Regions from separate parts of the Mesorhizobium sp. M0496 genome, predicted to be linked through region 2. Evidence: riboswitches for the same ligand, from Rfam matches in the RefSeq annotation. Region 2 holds a riboswitch; the other holds the start of a gene.

Region 1 (7,444 bases), on a different contig from region 2:
CCGCTGCGGATATAGTCGGTCAGCGCGCGGTTCTTGTCGATCGAGACGCCGTCGAAGCGGATCGCCATGTCACCGGGGCCGGTTGCCGTCACCGCGGCGGCCGAATTGTCGATGATGAAGCCCTGTGGCACCGAGAAGGAGAGGCCGAGGCCCGGATGCAGGAAGGTTTCGCCGCGCACATAGCCTTCCTCGGGCGTGTCGCCATAGAGCAGGCCGTCTACGCCGGCGAGGAAGGAATCGCGGTCGCGCGTGCCAACGCCCGGCGCGCCGAACTGGCGGGCATGGCGCTGCGCCAGATCGATGCGCTGCGGCGTATTGGGGTGCGTGGCCAGAAAGTCGAGACTGGCGTCGGTGGCGCCGCTGATCGAGCGAAAATCCGTGTAGGCCGACATCGACTGCAGGAAACGGCCGGCGGCGAAAGGATCGTAGCCGGCTTCGCCGATCGATTTGATGCCGATGGCATCCGCTTCCAGCTCCTGGTTGCGTGAGAATTGCGCGAGCCTCAGCTTGCCGCGGAGCAGTGCCGCCTTGGCGGTCGGGCTGTCGCCCAGCACATCGGAAACCACCTTCGTCGCCAAGCCCTCCTCGGCCTCCAGCTGCTGGCGCTGCAGGCCGTGATTGGCGGTGACGTGGCCCATTTCATGGGCGATGACAGCGGCAAGCTCTGCCGAATCATTGGCCAGCGCCAGCAGGCCACGGGTGATGTAGAGATAGCCGCCCGGCAGCGCGAAGGCGTTGACGTTGGGCGAATTCAGGATGGTGATGCGATAGGTCTGCGTCGGGTTGGCGGACACCACCGTCAGATTGCCGACCACCTTGGCGACCATGCGCTCGAGCTTGGGATCGGAATATTCGCCGCCATAGGTCGCCAGGATGCGCGGATGCTGCGCCTTGGCCAATTCGGCGAGTTTATTGTTGGCGCCGACATTGTCGACCGTGATCGGCTTGTCGGACGGCTGGAAGCCGGATTCCTGAACCGCCGGCGGCGTGAACATCTGGCAACTCGCCAGCGCCACGGCAAAGCCGGCCAGCGCAAGAAAGCGCGCCAGCGGTTTCATTCGTAGTGTGTTAGCGCCGATCGCCAGAACGGCTTCCTTTCGGGTCCCGGCGCATGATCACGAAAATCGGGGGCGATCTTCGAAATGTGTCATGCGCTATATCTCAAACCACTGCAGTATCCGTTGCATGTCCCTCGGGGCAGGCGGCGGATACTGCAGGCAAATCACGGCCTGTGCCGGACCAGTAGGGCGGACCTAGCCACACTCCTCCAGCCAAGGCAAGCAAGCGCCACGTCGCCTGGAGCCGGTTTGACCGTAAATTATGTCCGCTTCCGGGCAACATCTCGTGATACGGCATCCCCCGCACTCGCGCCGATATAGCGCCGGAATGCTTCCGGACCAGTCCCGGTGAAAAAATCATCCGCCTTGCCGGTTGCGGCGACCAACCCATCGTCGAGAAACACCATGTGCTCGCCGATACGCCGTGCGTCTTCCGGCTGGTGGGTGACGAACAGCACCGTCATGCCCCGCTCGGCATGAACGGCGGCGACCATATCCAGCATGTCGTCGCGCAGAGCGGGGCCGAGCGACGCGAAGGGTTCGTCGAGCAGCAGCACTGGCCGATCGCGCACCAGAACGCGGGCCAGGGCGACACGCTGGCGTTCCCCGCCGGAAAGTTCGCGCGGCAGGCGCTTTTCCTTGCCCCCAAGACCGGTGCGCGCAAGCGCCTCGGCGATCGCGGCGCGGTCCGCCTCGGTCAGCCGCAGGGATGGCGAGCGGCCCAGCCCGACATTCTGCTCGACGGAGAGATGCGCGAAGAGATTGTTCTCCTGGAACACCATCGACACCGGCCGCACCGAGGCCGGCTCGGCGCTGACATCGGCGCCGCCGATCAGCACGCGGCCCGACTGTGGCGTCTCGAAGCCGGCGACCAGATTGAGCAGCGTCGACTTGCCCGACCCGCTCGGGCCCATGATGGCGGTGATTTTCGCCGCAGCAAACTCGACGTCGAAGACAAGCGGCGCCTCGCCGTAGCTGAACGACACCTTGTCCAGCCGCACCGGCGCGCCCTTCTCAAGCTTGCTGGCCGCCCCGTCATGCATCCCGGACCCTCTCCCTTCCCAGCCAGTGTGCCGCCACGATCAACGCGAGGCAGACGAGGCCTAGCAGCAGTGCCAGGCCAGAGGCGTCCTGCGTGCGGTAGCTGCCCATGCGCGCCAGGAGAAGGTAGGGCAATGTCTGCACGGAATCACTGCCGAACAAGGCAATGACACCGAGATCGCCAAGCGACAGCGCCATGGCGAAAGCGAAGGCCGTGGCGAGCGGCCGCCGCAGCGACGGCCAGTCGACCAGCATCAACCGGTTCCAGCCCGCGATGCCGAGCTGTGCGCAGAGCCGTTCGTGACGCTCGCTGGCCGCATCGTAGGCGGGACGGACGGCGCGCAGGGCGAACGGCATCGCCATCACCGCATTGACGGTGACGACCATGACCGGGGCGATTGCGAAGACATCGCCAACATGGCGCAGCAACAGGAACCAGCCAGCGCCGACGACGATCGGTGGCACGACAAGGACAAAGCCGGCGCCTGTATCCGTGGCATGTTCGAGCATTGTCCGAGGCCCGGCCCGGCGGTTCAGCGCCAGCGCCCGGCGCGCCACGGTCAGCGCCAGCGACAGTACCACCGAGAGCAGTGCAGACAGGAAGGCGAGCACCGCACTGGTCAGCGTCGCCTGTCGGACAGTGGCCTCACCGGCCAGCCGGCCGAGATCGGCACCCAACCCGGCCGTCACCGTCGCCGCCATCGGCCCGACGACGAACAGCAGCGCCAAGGCGATGAGCATGGCGTTCAGCCAGGTCTCGCTTCCGTTGATCGAGAGATAGCGGCGTTGCGCAACCGGCAGATTGGTGTCGCCGACCACATTGGCGCCCAGCCGCGTCAGTGCCAGCACCATGATAAGGGTCAAGGCGATCTGCAGCAGCGTCAGCGTCACCGCCCGCGCGGGATCGAAATCGAAGCGCAGCGCCTGGTAGATGCCGACCTCCAGTGTCGTCGCGGCCGGCCCGCCGCCGAGCGTCAGCACGATCGTGAAGGATGTGATGCAGAGCATGAAGACAAGCCCGGCGACACCCGGCAATGCCGCACGCAGCGTTGGCCATTCGATCAGCCGGAACGCCGGCCGTGCCGCCATGCCGAGTTGGCTCGCCAGCCGCCATTGGTCGGATGGAATGGTCTGCAGCGCCTCGAGGAACAGCCTCGTCGCCAGCGGCAGGTTGAAGAACACATGGGCGACGAGAATGCCGGACAGGCCATAGATACCCGGCCAGCTTCCGCCGCCGATCACCGTGAGCACATCGGCGAAATAGCCGGCGCGGCCATAAAGCGCCAGGATGCCGAGGGCCGCGACGATGGCCGGCAGCGCTAGCGGGACGGCGAACAGCTGCAGGATGAAGCTGCGGCCGAAGAAGCGTGGATGCCGCGACAGCGCCCGCGCCACGAACAGCGCCGGCCCGACGGAAAGCAGCGTCGACAGCGCCGCCTGCCAGAGCGTGAAGCGAATGACGCGAAGCAGATAGGGATCGAAGGCTGCCCAGGCGCCCGAAAGATCGTGGGCGCCTTCGAAAAGCAGGCCGGCAAACGCGCCGCCGATCAGCAGCGCTATTGCAGCGAGCGCCAGGGTGCCAGCGGTGATGCGGGCGTCAGACGCGCGCTGCACGCTGGACCACCTGACTTGAGGTTCTTAGCGAAGGCCGCGTTCCTTCGCGCCCCCCTCCTTGTGGGGGAGATGTCCGCCAGGACAGAGGGGGGCGCCGTAGAGCACTCATCTTTCGATCATAGGACCAAATTACTTGCTCATCACCGCCAGCCATTCATCCACCCAAGCCTTGCGGTTGGCGGCGACCTCTTGCGGGCTGAACAGCAAGGTTTTGGTCGGCTTGACCAGTTTGTCGAAGGCCGGGTTGAGCGGCTTGTCGGTCTTGCCGGCCGGGAACATCCAGTTGGTTTCGGGGATGGCATCCTGGAACTTCGGCCCTGTCATGAAGGCCATGAACTTTGCCGCCAGCGGGTTCTTGGCCCCCGTGGTGGTGATGCCCGCCACCTCGATCTGCAGATACTCGCCCTCCTCGAAGGAGGCCGCCTGGTAGCGCTCGGTGTTCTCGGCGACCATGTGGTAGGCCGGCGAGGTCGTGTAGGACAGCACCATCGGCGCCTCGCCCTTGGTGAACAGGCCATAGGCCTCGCTCCAGCCCGGCGTCACGGTCAGCACCTTCGCCTTGAGCTTGGCCCAGGCCTCCGGTGCCTTGTCGCCATAGACAGACTTGACCCACAACAGCAGGCCGAGGCCCGGCGTCGAGGTGCGTGGGTCCTGGATGACGATCTTGTCGTCGGCGCTGCCTTCGACCAAGTCCTTCAGGCTCTTCGGCGGCGTCTTCAGCTTCTCGGTGTCGTAGACGACAGCAAAGTAACCGTAGTCAAAGGGAACAAAAGTGTCGTCGCTCCAGCCGCCCGGCACAGTGACATCCGTCACCGCGCCATGCGGTGCGAACAGGCCGGTGGCCTTGGCGTCGGCGGTCAGATTTGTGTCGAGGCCGAGCACGATATCGGCCTTGGTCGAAGCGCCTTCCAGCCTGACGCGGTTAAGCAGCGCCACGCCATCGGCGACCGAGACGAACTCGACATCGCAGCCGCATTCGGCCTCGAATTCCTTCTTCACCACGGGACCCGGACCCCAGTCGGCGGTGAAACTCTCATAGGTGTAGACGGTGAGCTTGTCCTTGGCTAAGGCCGGCCCGGACAGGACCACGGTCATTGCTGAGACAAGAGCGTATAAAAGCGTGCGCATCGGCGCCTCCTTCGTTCGAATTAAAAGGAATTGAGGCGTCGGACTGTCCGAAACGTCTAATCCCTCCGCCGGTACAAACCGGATCAGGTTCAGCGGGTTGGCGAGACTGCCTCTCAGCCGGTCCGCGAAGATCGCGTCCGGCACCCCGTTAGAGCGTTTCGACACATAGGCCCGGCCGATCCCCCACGCAAGTGGGAGTTTGCCGCCTTCCGTTTCCCGTGCCGGGCTGGTAAGGGCCACACGATATGAGCACATTCACCATCCTGCTTGGCGGCGATCTCATCCGCACGCCACGGCTCGACCGCCAGGTCGAAGGCTCCCGCGTCATCGCCGCCGACGCCGGCATCGGCCATGCACGGCTGCTGGATCTCGTGCCGGAGCTGTGGGTGGGCGATTTCGATTCGGTGCCAGCCAATCTGCCGGACGATCTCGCCACTGTCCCCCGCCGGACTTTCCCGGCCGAAAAGGACAAGACTGATGGCGAACTGGCCATAGCCGCCGCACTGGAGCTCGGCGCCACCAGCCTGGTGCTCGCCGGCGCCTTCGGCGGCAAGCGCGCCGACCACGCTTTCCTGCATCTGGCGCTTGCCCTGCGGCTGGCCGAGGCAGGGACTGATGTGCTCCTGACCAGCGGCGCCCAGGAGGGTGTTCCCCTGCTCCACGGCAAGGCTGGATTCGACTATGCCAACGGCACGCTGTTTTCGGTACTCGGCTTTTCCGAACTCACCGGCCTGACCGTGACTGGCGCCAAATGGCCGCTGAACCACGTCGAGGTGGCGTTCGGCTCGTCGCTGACCATCTCCAACGAGGTCAAGGGCCGCCTCGAAATCGCGCTGGATCATGGCCGTGCGATGCTGCTCGCTCATCCCTATCCCTTACCTGAAAGCTGACATGGCCCCGCCCCTTCTCAATCTCGACGGGATAAAGCTGACCTTTGGCGGCACGCCGCTGCTCGATGGTGCCGCCTTGACGGCTTCAGCCGGCGACAAGATAGCGCTGGTCGGCCGCAACGGGTCGGGCAAGTCGACGCTGCTGAAGATCGCCGCCGGCCTGATCGAGCCGCAGGACGGCGAGGTGTTCCGCCAGCCTTCGGCGACCGTCCGCTATCTGCCGCAGATGCCCGACATGGAGGGTTTTGCATCGGTCCGCGCCTATGTCGAGGCCGGACTAGGCCCCGCCGACGATCCGTACCGCGCCAGCTATCTGATGGAGCATCTCGGCCTCTCGGGTGAGGAGCAGCCGAACGATCTGTCCGGCGGCGAGGCAAGGCGCGCGGCCCTTGCCCGTGTCATGGCGCCAGAGCCCGATATCCTGCTGCTTGACGAGCCGACCAACCATCTCGATCTCTCGGTGATCGAATGGCTGGAAGAAGAACTCATCCGCACCTCCTCGGCATTGATCGTCATCTCGCACGACCGCCGCTTTCTCGAGCGCGTGTCGCGCGCCACCGTCTGGCTCGATCGCGGCCAGACCCGCAGGCTGGACAAGGGGTTTGGTCATTTCGAGGAATGGCGCGACCTGGTGCTGGAAGAGGAAGAGCGCGAGCAGCACAAGCTCGGCCGCCAGATCGTGCGCGAAGAACACTGGCTGCGCTATGGCGTGACGGCGCGGCGCAAACGCAACATGCGCCGGCTGGGCGAATTGCAGACCATGCGCCAGCGCTTTCGCGGCCATCGCGGCGCCGAAGGGTCGGCCACCATGGTGGCGAGCGACGCCGCCGAATCCGGCAAGCTGGTGATCGAGGCGAAAAACATCGAGAAGAGCTTTGGCGATCTCACCGTGGTCAAGGGGTTTTCAACCCGCATCCAGCGCGGCGATCGGGTTGGCCTGGTCGGGCCGAACGGCGCCGGCAAGACGACGCTGCTGAAGATGCTGACCGGCGAGATGAAGCCCGACGCCGGTTCGGTGCGGCTCGGCACCAATCTGGAGATCGCCACGCTCGACCAGAAGCGCGAGGCCGTCGACCCGCTGGAGACGCTGGCGCAGTATCTCACCGACGGACGCGGCGAAAATCTCGTCATCAATGGCGAGCAGCGCCATGTCGTCTCTTACATGAAGGACTTCCTGTTCAAGCCGGAGCAGGCGCGCACGCCGGTGCGCGAGCTTTCCGGCGGCGAGCGGGCACGGCTCTTGCTAGCGCGCGTGCTGGCGCGGCCGGCAAACCTTCTGGTGCTCGATGAGCCGACCAACGATCTCGACATGGAGACGCTGGAACTGCTGCAGGAACTGGTCGCCGGGTTTGCCGGAACCGTCATCCTGGTCAGCCACGACCGCGATTTCCTCGACCGCACCGTCACCAGCCTGATCGCACCGGATGGTGACGGCCGCTGGATCGAATATGCGGGCGGTTATTCCGACATGCTGGCGCAGCGCGGCGGCACCAGGCTCGACGACCGTAAGGCGCGCGCGAAGGCCGAAAACGGCGAAGCGCCCGCACCGGGCAAGAGCGAGGCCACAGCGCCAAAAGGTCCAGCGAAAAAACTGTCGTTCAAGCAGAAATTCGCACTGGAATCGCTGCCGAAAAAAATCGAAGCTGTGATGGCGTCGATCTCGAGGCTCGAGAACAACATCGCCGATCCGGCCTATTACGAGCGCGACCCAGC
Region 2 (7,444 bases):
GCTTTTGTTTTTTGCCTATTCGCTAGTCCAATGCCTCGCCAGTGTCTTATTGATCAAGAGCGCGGTAAAGAAGTCGGATGAGCGCTTGGGAAAGTATTGTATCCTCATGACAGTTATATACATGTTGGCGAGCGGACTACCTTACTATAACCGAGTCGCCATGATGCCGATGCTTTTGCTCCCGGTGGTGCTCGTGACGCTGTATGCTCGTATAACCGCGCCGCGCCGTTTTTTTCGGCAAACCGATCCGCGTACTGAAACTCACTCGTCCAGCCGTTGGCAAGGCGCCTAACTCATAATCCACGGCTTGCTCCGTTCTCGCGCTCCCTTCTGTTTAGCCTGATCACCGCTTGAGCGTCGCTCAGCGCATCGACTGATGTGCTGCGAGCGATTTTCTCGCCACACGTCGCCTTGAGTGTGAAATTCCCCATCGGCCCCCCCTCCCGAACATAAGGAACCGTAACCATGGACCGCAACTTCGCGCGGGCGCTTGCGCTCGTTTTGAAATCTGAAGGGCTCTGGTCGGACAATCCGGCTGATCCGGGCGGCGCCACCATGAAGGGTGTGACGCTTGCCAATTTCCGCCGCTACGTGAAGGCCGGCGCGACGAAGGCGGATTTGCGTAAGATCAGTGATGATCAGGTGGCGACGGTTTTTCGCCGTTTCTACTGGGACGCAGTGCTTGGCGCCGAATTGTCCGATGGTGTCGACCATGCCGTGTTCGATTTCGCGGTGAACAGCGGGCCTGGCCGAGCGGCGAAATACTTGCAGGCGGCCGTGGGCGTTGCCCAGGACGGCCGGATTGGGCCGGCAACCCTTGCAGCAGTCAAGGCAAAGCCGGCCGGCGTCGTCATCGATGCGCTTTGCGATGCGCGGCTGGCGTTTCTCAAACGGCTGCCAACGTGGACAACATTCGGGCGCGGCTGGTCCGATCGCGTCAGGTCGGTACGGGTTCAGGCCTTGCTGATGTCGGCGCAACGACCGGCGGTACCGGTGGCCGCACCGGCACCTGTCCCACAGCCGCCCAAGGTCGAAACGCCCGCTAGTGAGGCGCCGACGGTCCAGATCGTGCCGCCAGCGCCGCCATCCGGCGGCAAGACGGCTGCAGCGGCCGGCATCCTCGTCCTCTTTGCCGGAGCGCTCGCAGCCTTCTGGCATCACGTCACCGGTTTTTTCGGGAGCTTCTTTTGATGACATGGTTCAACACCAACACGCTGCACAATCTTCTCAACACGCTGATCGCCATCATCTGCGGCGGCGCGCTCGCCGGTTTCGACTGGACGATGTTCGGCGTCACCGATCGCGCCGCGCTTCAGATCAGCGGCACACTTGCTCTTGCCAAGATCATCATCAACGCGGTGCGTGACGGACCGCGCGGCATGGTCGCGCCGCCAGCCAGGGAGACATGAAATGGGAACGCTCGTACTGCTTGGCCAGGTCTGGCCGTATCTCCTTGCAACGGGTGCCGCACTCGCCGGTCTCTGGACGGCCTACGCCAGGGGCAAGGCAAGCCAGAAGGCCAGGCAGGATTCCGCCGACGCCGCGGCGCGCACCGAAGCGCAGAAGATCGATGACGCCGTCGCCGGGCGGACGCCGGACGACAACCGGGGGAGGCTGGGCAGATGGTCAAAATCGTAGCGCTCTCACTCCTCTTGGCCGGCTGCACCACATCGGGTGGATCGTTTTGCGCGGCCGGGCATCCCATCCGGCCTACAAAGGCAGAGGTGGCAACCCTTTCCGATGCGTCGGTGGCGGCGATCCTGGCTCACAACGAAAAGGGCCAGACGCTTTGTGGGTGGAGGCCGTGATGCACGATCTTTTCGACCTGCTCGGCGTCAAGGGACCGGTTGTCGCCGCCGGTCTTGCCGGTGGCGTTCTGCGCGCGCTGTCGCGGCACCGCTACAAGTTGCGCGAAATGGTGGCCTCGCCGATCTGCGGTGCGCTTGCCGCAGCTTATCTGACGCTGCCGGCGGTGTCCTACTTCAAGACCACCGGCCTGCCGATGCCCTATCCCGCCGACGACACCACCACGTTGGCCGCCGCCTTTCTGATCGGCGTCTGCGCCATGTGGATCTCGGACGTGCTGTTCGAGTTTGTGGTGCGGAGATTCAGGCAGGCGCCAGAGGAGTAGTGGCTGGCTCCGGCTGGTATTGTCTGTTGGCGACTGCAACAGAATTCGAGACACATAAAATCGCGCTGAAAAGCCGCCGGACGCGGCATAGTCCTCATTTTTTTGCCCGCCTCGGCTCACGCCGAGGCGGGCTATTTTGCGTTTCGGCGATGCAGCGAAGATTCGGCCTGGCAAGCCTCAAGCCAGGATGTTGACCGCCCGTGCCGCGACCAGCGCGATGGTCAGCAGCGAGATCATGGCCTCGGCCATCATTAGCAGCTTGGCGCGTTGGGAGAGTGGCAAGGTGTCGGTGGGTGAAAACGCTGTCGCATTGGTGAAGGCGAGGAAGAAATAGTCGACGAAGCCGGGCAGCCAATCGCGAAGCTCACGGTCGTTCAGCGTCATCTGCGCGAACAGGAAATCGGCCTGCGCCAGCTTAACGAGGCCGCAGGTCGGCGGGCCGCCGCGGTCGGTGCTCCAGAACCACAAAGCAAAGACGATGACGTTGGTGACCCAGATGTTGAGCGCGTCGATCAGCAGTGTCGTGCCGCTGTTGCCGGCATGACCCTCCAGCAAGGCACGCACCAGCAAGACCAGCGAACCGCAATTCATGACGCTGATGAGGGCGGTCATGGTCAGGGCGGTTCTGCGGATGATGACGCGAAACTGGCCGATCGCGTGCCACTCGTGATCCTCGACCGCCTTTCGGGTGGCGGCCTGTGTCCAGGCGGTGGCCACCGACAAGGGCAGCAGCAAGGCGGCCTCCAGCGCCGGGGCCAGCCAGCGCGGCCCGAATGAGAGGTTGTTGATGACCAGAAGCTGCAGGCAGATGATGACGAGAACGGCCGCGCGCGCCATCCAGAAGTCGAGCGCACGGTAGTGGATGACGGCATGGTGGTGGCGCATTAGGATCCGGATTTTTCAGGCAGGGGTCAGACGTGCAGCGCAATCGTGCCTAGCGAGAGGAGCGCCGATACTCCTGCCCGATTTTGGTGCTGCAATGGCACATAGCTATACTTTTTCGTAAGCTTCGACGTTTGGGCTGTTCGTTAAACTAGACTATGTGATTTAAGCGTCGCATGGCGGGGATAGATGGATCCATGGACAACTGGGTGCCGGCGGGATTGCCTGCCGCCGGCGTCGATTCCCCATCGGTTTTGTCCAGCCTAATCCGTCATCCCTGGCATTTTCTGGCGATTTTGTGCCTGATGCAGATATTCTGCTGGACCGTGGCGCCGGCGCTTGTCAACGTCGCACCGCCCAACGATGTCGTCGAAGGCTTCATGTGGGGCCGCGAATGGGTGCTGTTGACCTACAAGCACCCACAGCTTCCCGGCTGGCTGCTCGAGACCAGCCATCTTCTGACCGGATCGTTCCGCTGGCCGCAATATTTCGTGGCCCAGCTGACGATCTCGGCGACTTTCGTCCTGGTCTATCTGCTGGCCCGTGACCTGCTAGGGCAGAGGCGCGCGCTGGCCGCCGTGCTATTGATGCCGTCGCTCTATTTCTTCGGCTGGCCGACCCCGCAGTTCAATCATGACTACGCGCAGATGCCCTTCTGGGCCGCCATCTGCTGGCTGCTGTGGCGTGCCAGCCGTGGTGGTGGGCCGGGCTGGTGGCTGGCGCTCGGACTGGTGTCGGGCGTCGGGCTCTATGCCAAGTTTTCCACCGGTCTGCTGTTGTTGTTCGGGGCGATCTGGCTGTTGTCGGATACTCGGGCACGCAGCCGGCTCGCCACGCCCTGGCCATGGCTTGGGCTTGTGGTTTTCATCGCTGTCGCTGCGCCACTGGCCGTCGAACTCTATCGCGTCGATTTCCTGCCGATCACCTATGCCGCATGGCGCGATCAGTGGGTGCTGGCCCATCGCTCCCGCTTTTATTATATCGGCGTCCAGATGGCCGGGCTCTGCGGTTTTATTCTGGTGCTGGCGATATCAGGGCTGCTGCGGCGCTCGCCCCCGCCGCAAGAGCCCGTCGGGCGCGGCATCCTTGTCTATCTCTTGTGGATGGGGCTTGGCCCGGCGCTCCTCATCATGGTGGCGTCCCTGTTCACCGGCGCCGGCGAGGCCTGGGGCGCGCCGATGTACAATCTTGCTGGCGTTGTGGCGCTCGCCTTGCTGGGCCACCGCCTCGGCACCGTCGAGATGCGAAAGCTGGCGATCTGCGCGTTCGTCTGCATTATCGGCATATCTGGTGCTTATGCCGGGATCCGCTGGACAAAATGCAATTTGCGTGGACGCATGGACGCCGTCTGCTGGCCGGCGCAGAAGATATCGGACGAGGCCGAGACCGTCTGGCACGCGGCCGCATCCGGTCGGCTCGACACCGTCGGCGGCCATACCCTTATCGCGTTGCTGGCGGGCCTCAATGCCTATGACAAGCCGTCGATCTTCACCGACCTGAATATGCAGTACGCCCCCTGGATCACCAAGGAGCGGCTGCGCGACCACGGCATACTGCTGGTCTGGCCTGGGCGCGACGTGCCACCCTATCTGCAGGCGTGGCTGGGTAACGTCCCGGTCAAAACCGTTCTTTTCGACTGGTCGCTCAGGGCGCCGCCGGTGGCGGTCAGCTTTGCCGCCGTTCCGCCCGGTGCGCCGCAGTTGCCGGGTGTGATCGACAGCCTCGCGCGACCGAGCAACTGAAGCAGATCAGCTGGTCCGCTGGACGAAGAAGGTGACAATGCCCATTTATGGGGAGACCAACTTGCTTTTGCGCAATTCTCAAGGGAAAGCGCTATGCGCTTTTCCCGGGAAACCCCTACATTTTCCCGGAATTGCTTTTGAGGAGACGTGATATGGCGACTTCGACCGAACGCGCAGTCCTTGCCGGCGGCTGCTTCTGGGGTATGCAGGATTTGATACGGCGTTACCCCGGCGTCATCTCCACCCGTGTCGGCTACAGCGGCGGCGACGTGGCCAACGCCACCTATCGCAACCATGGCAGCCATGCCGAAGCCATCGAGATCAATTTCGATCCGGCCATCATAAGCTATCGCACGCTGCTGGAGCGCTTTTTCCAGATCCACGATCCGACGACCCGCGACCGGCAGGGCAACGATGTCGGGATGAGCTATCGCTCGGCGATCTACTACACCAGCGACGAACAAAAGCGCATCGCCGAGGACACCATCGCCGATGTCGAGGCCTCGGGTCTGTGGCCGGGCAAAGTCGTCACCGAAGTCGCGCCCGTCGGTCCCTTCTGGGAAGCCGAGCCTGAGCATCAGGACTATCTGGAGAAATACCCCAACGGCTACACCTGCCACTTCGTCAGGCCGGGCTGGAAGCTGCCGGTTCGCGAAAAGGCTGTTTCGTAAACTTCACAACAGGCGGTTCTGCCATGCATTGCCGCTCGACAAGGTCGTCGAGCGGCTTCATCGCATCCCAAACCCCTTTCAGTCAGTCAGTGCGCCTGGTCGCTTCGGTGAAGCCGTCGAGCCTTCCACCGATGTCCGAAAGTGCCCATGATATTGGCGTTGTCGAGGAGTGCCCGATTGTGCTGACGCCCAAAAGAAGCCGCAGAGCATACGCTCGCGGCTTCCTCGGTTGCCAGCAATGGCCTACTTACCGCAATGGTTGTCATTGACCGTCGGCACAGAGGTGCCCGGCGAGGTGTGGGTGGCGTCAGGCTGCGCGCCCTGCGGGCCGGCCGGGCAATTTCGATCTGCGTTCGAATTCATGTCGCCGGTCGTGCTGTTGGTTATGCCGAGGTCGACAGTACCGGGGCTGACCGTATTCGGCGAGGCCGGGGTGTTCGGCTCCACAGTCACCGACTTCCCGCTGCCGACGCCATCGCCATTTGCGTTATTGCTACCGGCACTTTGCGCCATGGCTGATGTGGCCAGACCAATCGTGAGAGCCGAAGCTGCGAGGATTTTCATGAACATGGTTTGTCTCCATTTCTGTGAACTCGTCGCTTGTTTCTACGAAGGTGATCGCATTTGCGACTGTGGGGACAACCGGTCGCGGCAGCGAAGGTTCCCGATAAAATTCTGCTCCAGCAGCATCGGCGGCTTCGACCAAGGACCAGGCCTGGCGCAATGCTTTTTGGTGCAGCGCGCTGAAAAAATGGCTTTCACTTCGGTTTGATTGGTGCTTTAACCCGCGCATCCACAGGGGTGCTCCGTACGGTCGGGGCTGAGACGGGGGCGGCAAGCCCACAGACCCTAAAAGCTGATCTGGGTAATACCAGCGGAGCGAGGCGGGCCATGTTTTCAGGCGCACAGATTTCCCTATACCCCATGGCCGACGATTTCGTCGGTGTCATTCTTGGCGCGCTGGGCGCGCTCGATCCCTACCGCGACAAGCTCCGGATCGAGACCGACGACATCTCGACCCTGCTGGTCGGGCCGCCCGAGGTGCTGTTTCCAGCCATGCGCGACCTCTTCGTGGCGACGGCGCGCAGCGGCAAACATTGCGTGCTGTCGGCTACCATTTCACGCGGCTGCCCGGGCGAGCCGGATGACCCGATCTGTCGCTCCGATGCGCTTGGCGGACCTGTCGGGCCACTCGGCCCGCGCAGTGATGCGGCCATCGCGGCGGTGCGCGGCGCGGCTTCGACTGGCCAGCCGGCGGCAGCGCAGTTCTCGCTCTATGTGATGGGCACCGACGACCATATGGACGAGATTTACGGCTGCATCGATTTCCTCAAGCAGTCGGGTGTCTATGAGCTCTCCAAGCATTTCTGTACGAAATTGCGCGGTGATGCGGGCGCGATCTTTTCGGCGCTTGACGCAGCATTCTGCCGCTTCGGACCGGGTGCCGGCCACGTAACCCTCGATGTCACGGTCTCGGCCAACAGCCCGTCGGCTGTCTGAAGCTGCCGCTGCTCTCCGGCCGTCAAAGGTCATCTGCCGTGGTCTCACCATCAGTCGCTTCGCGCCCGATCGCGAGCCTTCTTGTCAAGGCGGTACCGGCGATGATGTCGGTCGGACTGCTCCTGCTGGCCTGGGAGCTTTATGCCACCTATTCCGGCATCAAGCCGACGATACTGCCGGCGCCATCGCGCGTCCTCGCGCAAGCGATGCTCAATCGCGAGGCGCTGGTCGACAACGCCGTTCCGACTATCCGCGCCACGCTGCTTGGCTTTGCCTGTTCGCTCAGTGCCGCCTTCGCGCTGTCGATGCTGGTCGACTTCTTCCAGCCGCTGCGCCGCGCGTTGTTTCCCGTCTTCATCGTCAGCCAGACATTGCCGCTGGTGGCGATCGCGCCGCTTGTGGTGCTGTGGTTCGGCTTCGGGCTGGCGCCCAAGATCATGCTGGTGTCGCTGGTCACCTTCTTTCCGATGCTGGTGGCGTTGGTCGAAGGTTACGAGTCGACCGAGGCCGAGATCGGC

The links. A riboswitch is a leader RNA that binds a small molecule or an ion and turns the genes downstream of it on or off. The one in region 2 is predicted to bind thiamine pyrophosphate.
Region 1: another riboswitch for thiamine pyrophosphate. It lies ahead of thiB (thiamine ABC transporter substrate binding subunit); the one in region 2 lies ahead of NKI73_RS27750 (YkoF family thiamine/hydroxymethylpyrimidine-binding protein).

What each region holds. Positions count from the first base shown of each region.
Region 1 is NZ_JAMYRC010000026.1:85,100-92,543, forward strand. It holds gene NKI73_RS21220 (M48 family metalloprotease) at 1-1,058, opposite strand, end outside; gene thiQ (thiamine ABC transporter ATP-binding protein) at 1,319-2,101, opposite strand; gene thiP (thiamine/thiamine pyrophosphate ABC transporter permease) at 2,094-3,713, opposite strand; gene thiB (thiamine ABC transporter substrate binding subunit) at 3,843-4,841, opposite strand; TPP riboswitch at 4,885-4,999, opposite strand; gene NKI73_RS21240 (thiamine diphosphokinase) at 5,087-5,731, shown strand; gene NKI73_RS21245 (ABC-F family ATP-binding cassette domain-containing protein) at 5,733-7,444, shown strand, end outside.
Region 2 is NZ_JAMYRC010000045.1:16,869-24,312, reverse strand. It holds gene NKI73_RS27795 (EpsG family protein) at 1-292, shown strand, start outside; gene NKI73_RS27790 (glycoside hydrolase family 108 protein) at 466-1,191, shown strand; gene NKI73_RS27785 (hypothetical protein) at 1,191-1,409, shown strand; gene NKI73_RS27780 (hypothetical protein) at 1,411-1,638, shown strand; gene NKI73_RS27775 (hypothetical protein) at 1,808-2,131, shown strand; gene NKI73_RS27770 (hypothetical protein) at 2,309-3,016, opposite strand; gene NKI73_RS27765 (glycosyltransferase family 39 protein) at 3,211-4,755, shown strand; gene msrA (peptide-methionine (S)-S-oxide reductase MsrA) at 4,908-5,426, shown strand; gene NKI73_RS27755 (hypothetical protein) at 5,670-5,996, opposite strand; TPP riboswitch at 6,214-6,327, shown strand; gene NKI73_RS27750 (YkoF family thiamine/hydroxymethylpyrimidine-binding protein) at 6,318-6,926, shown strand; gene NKI73_RS27745 (ABC transporter permease) at 7,028-7,444, shown strand, end outside.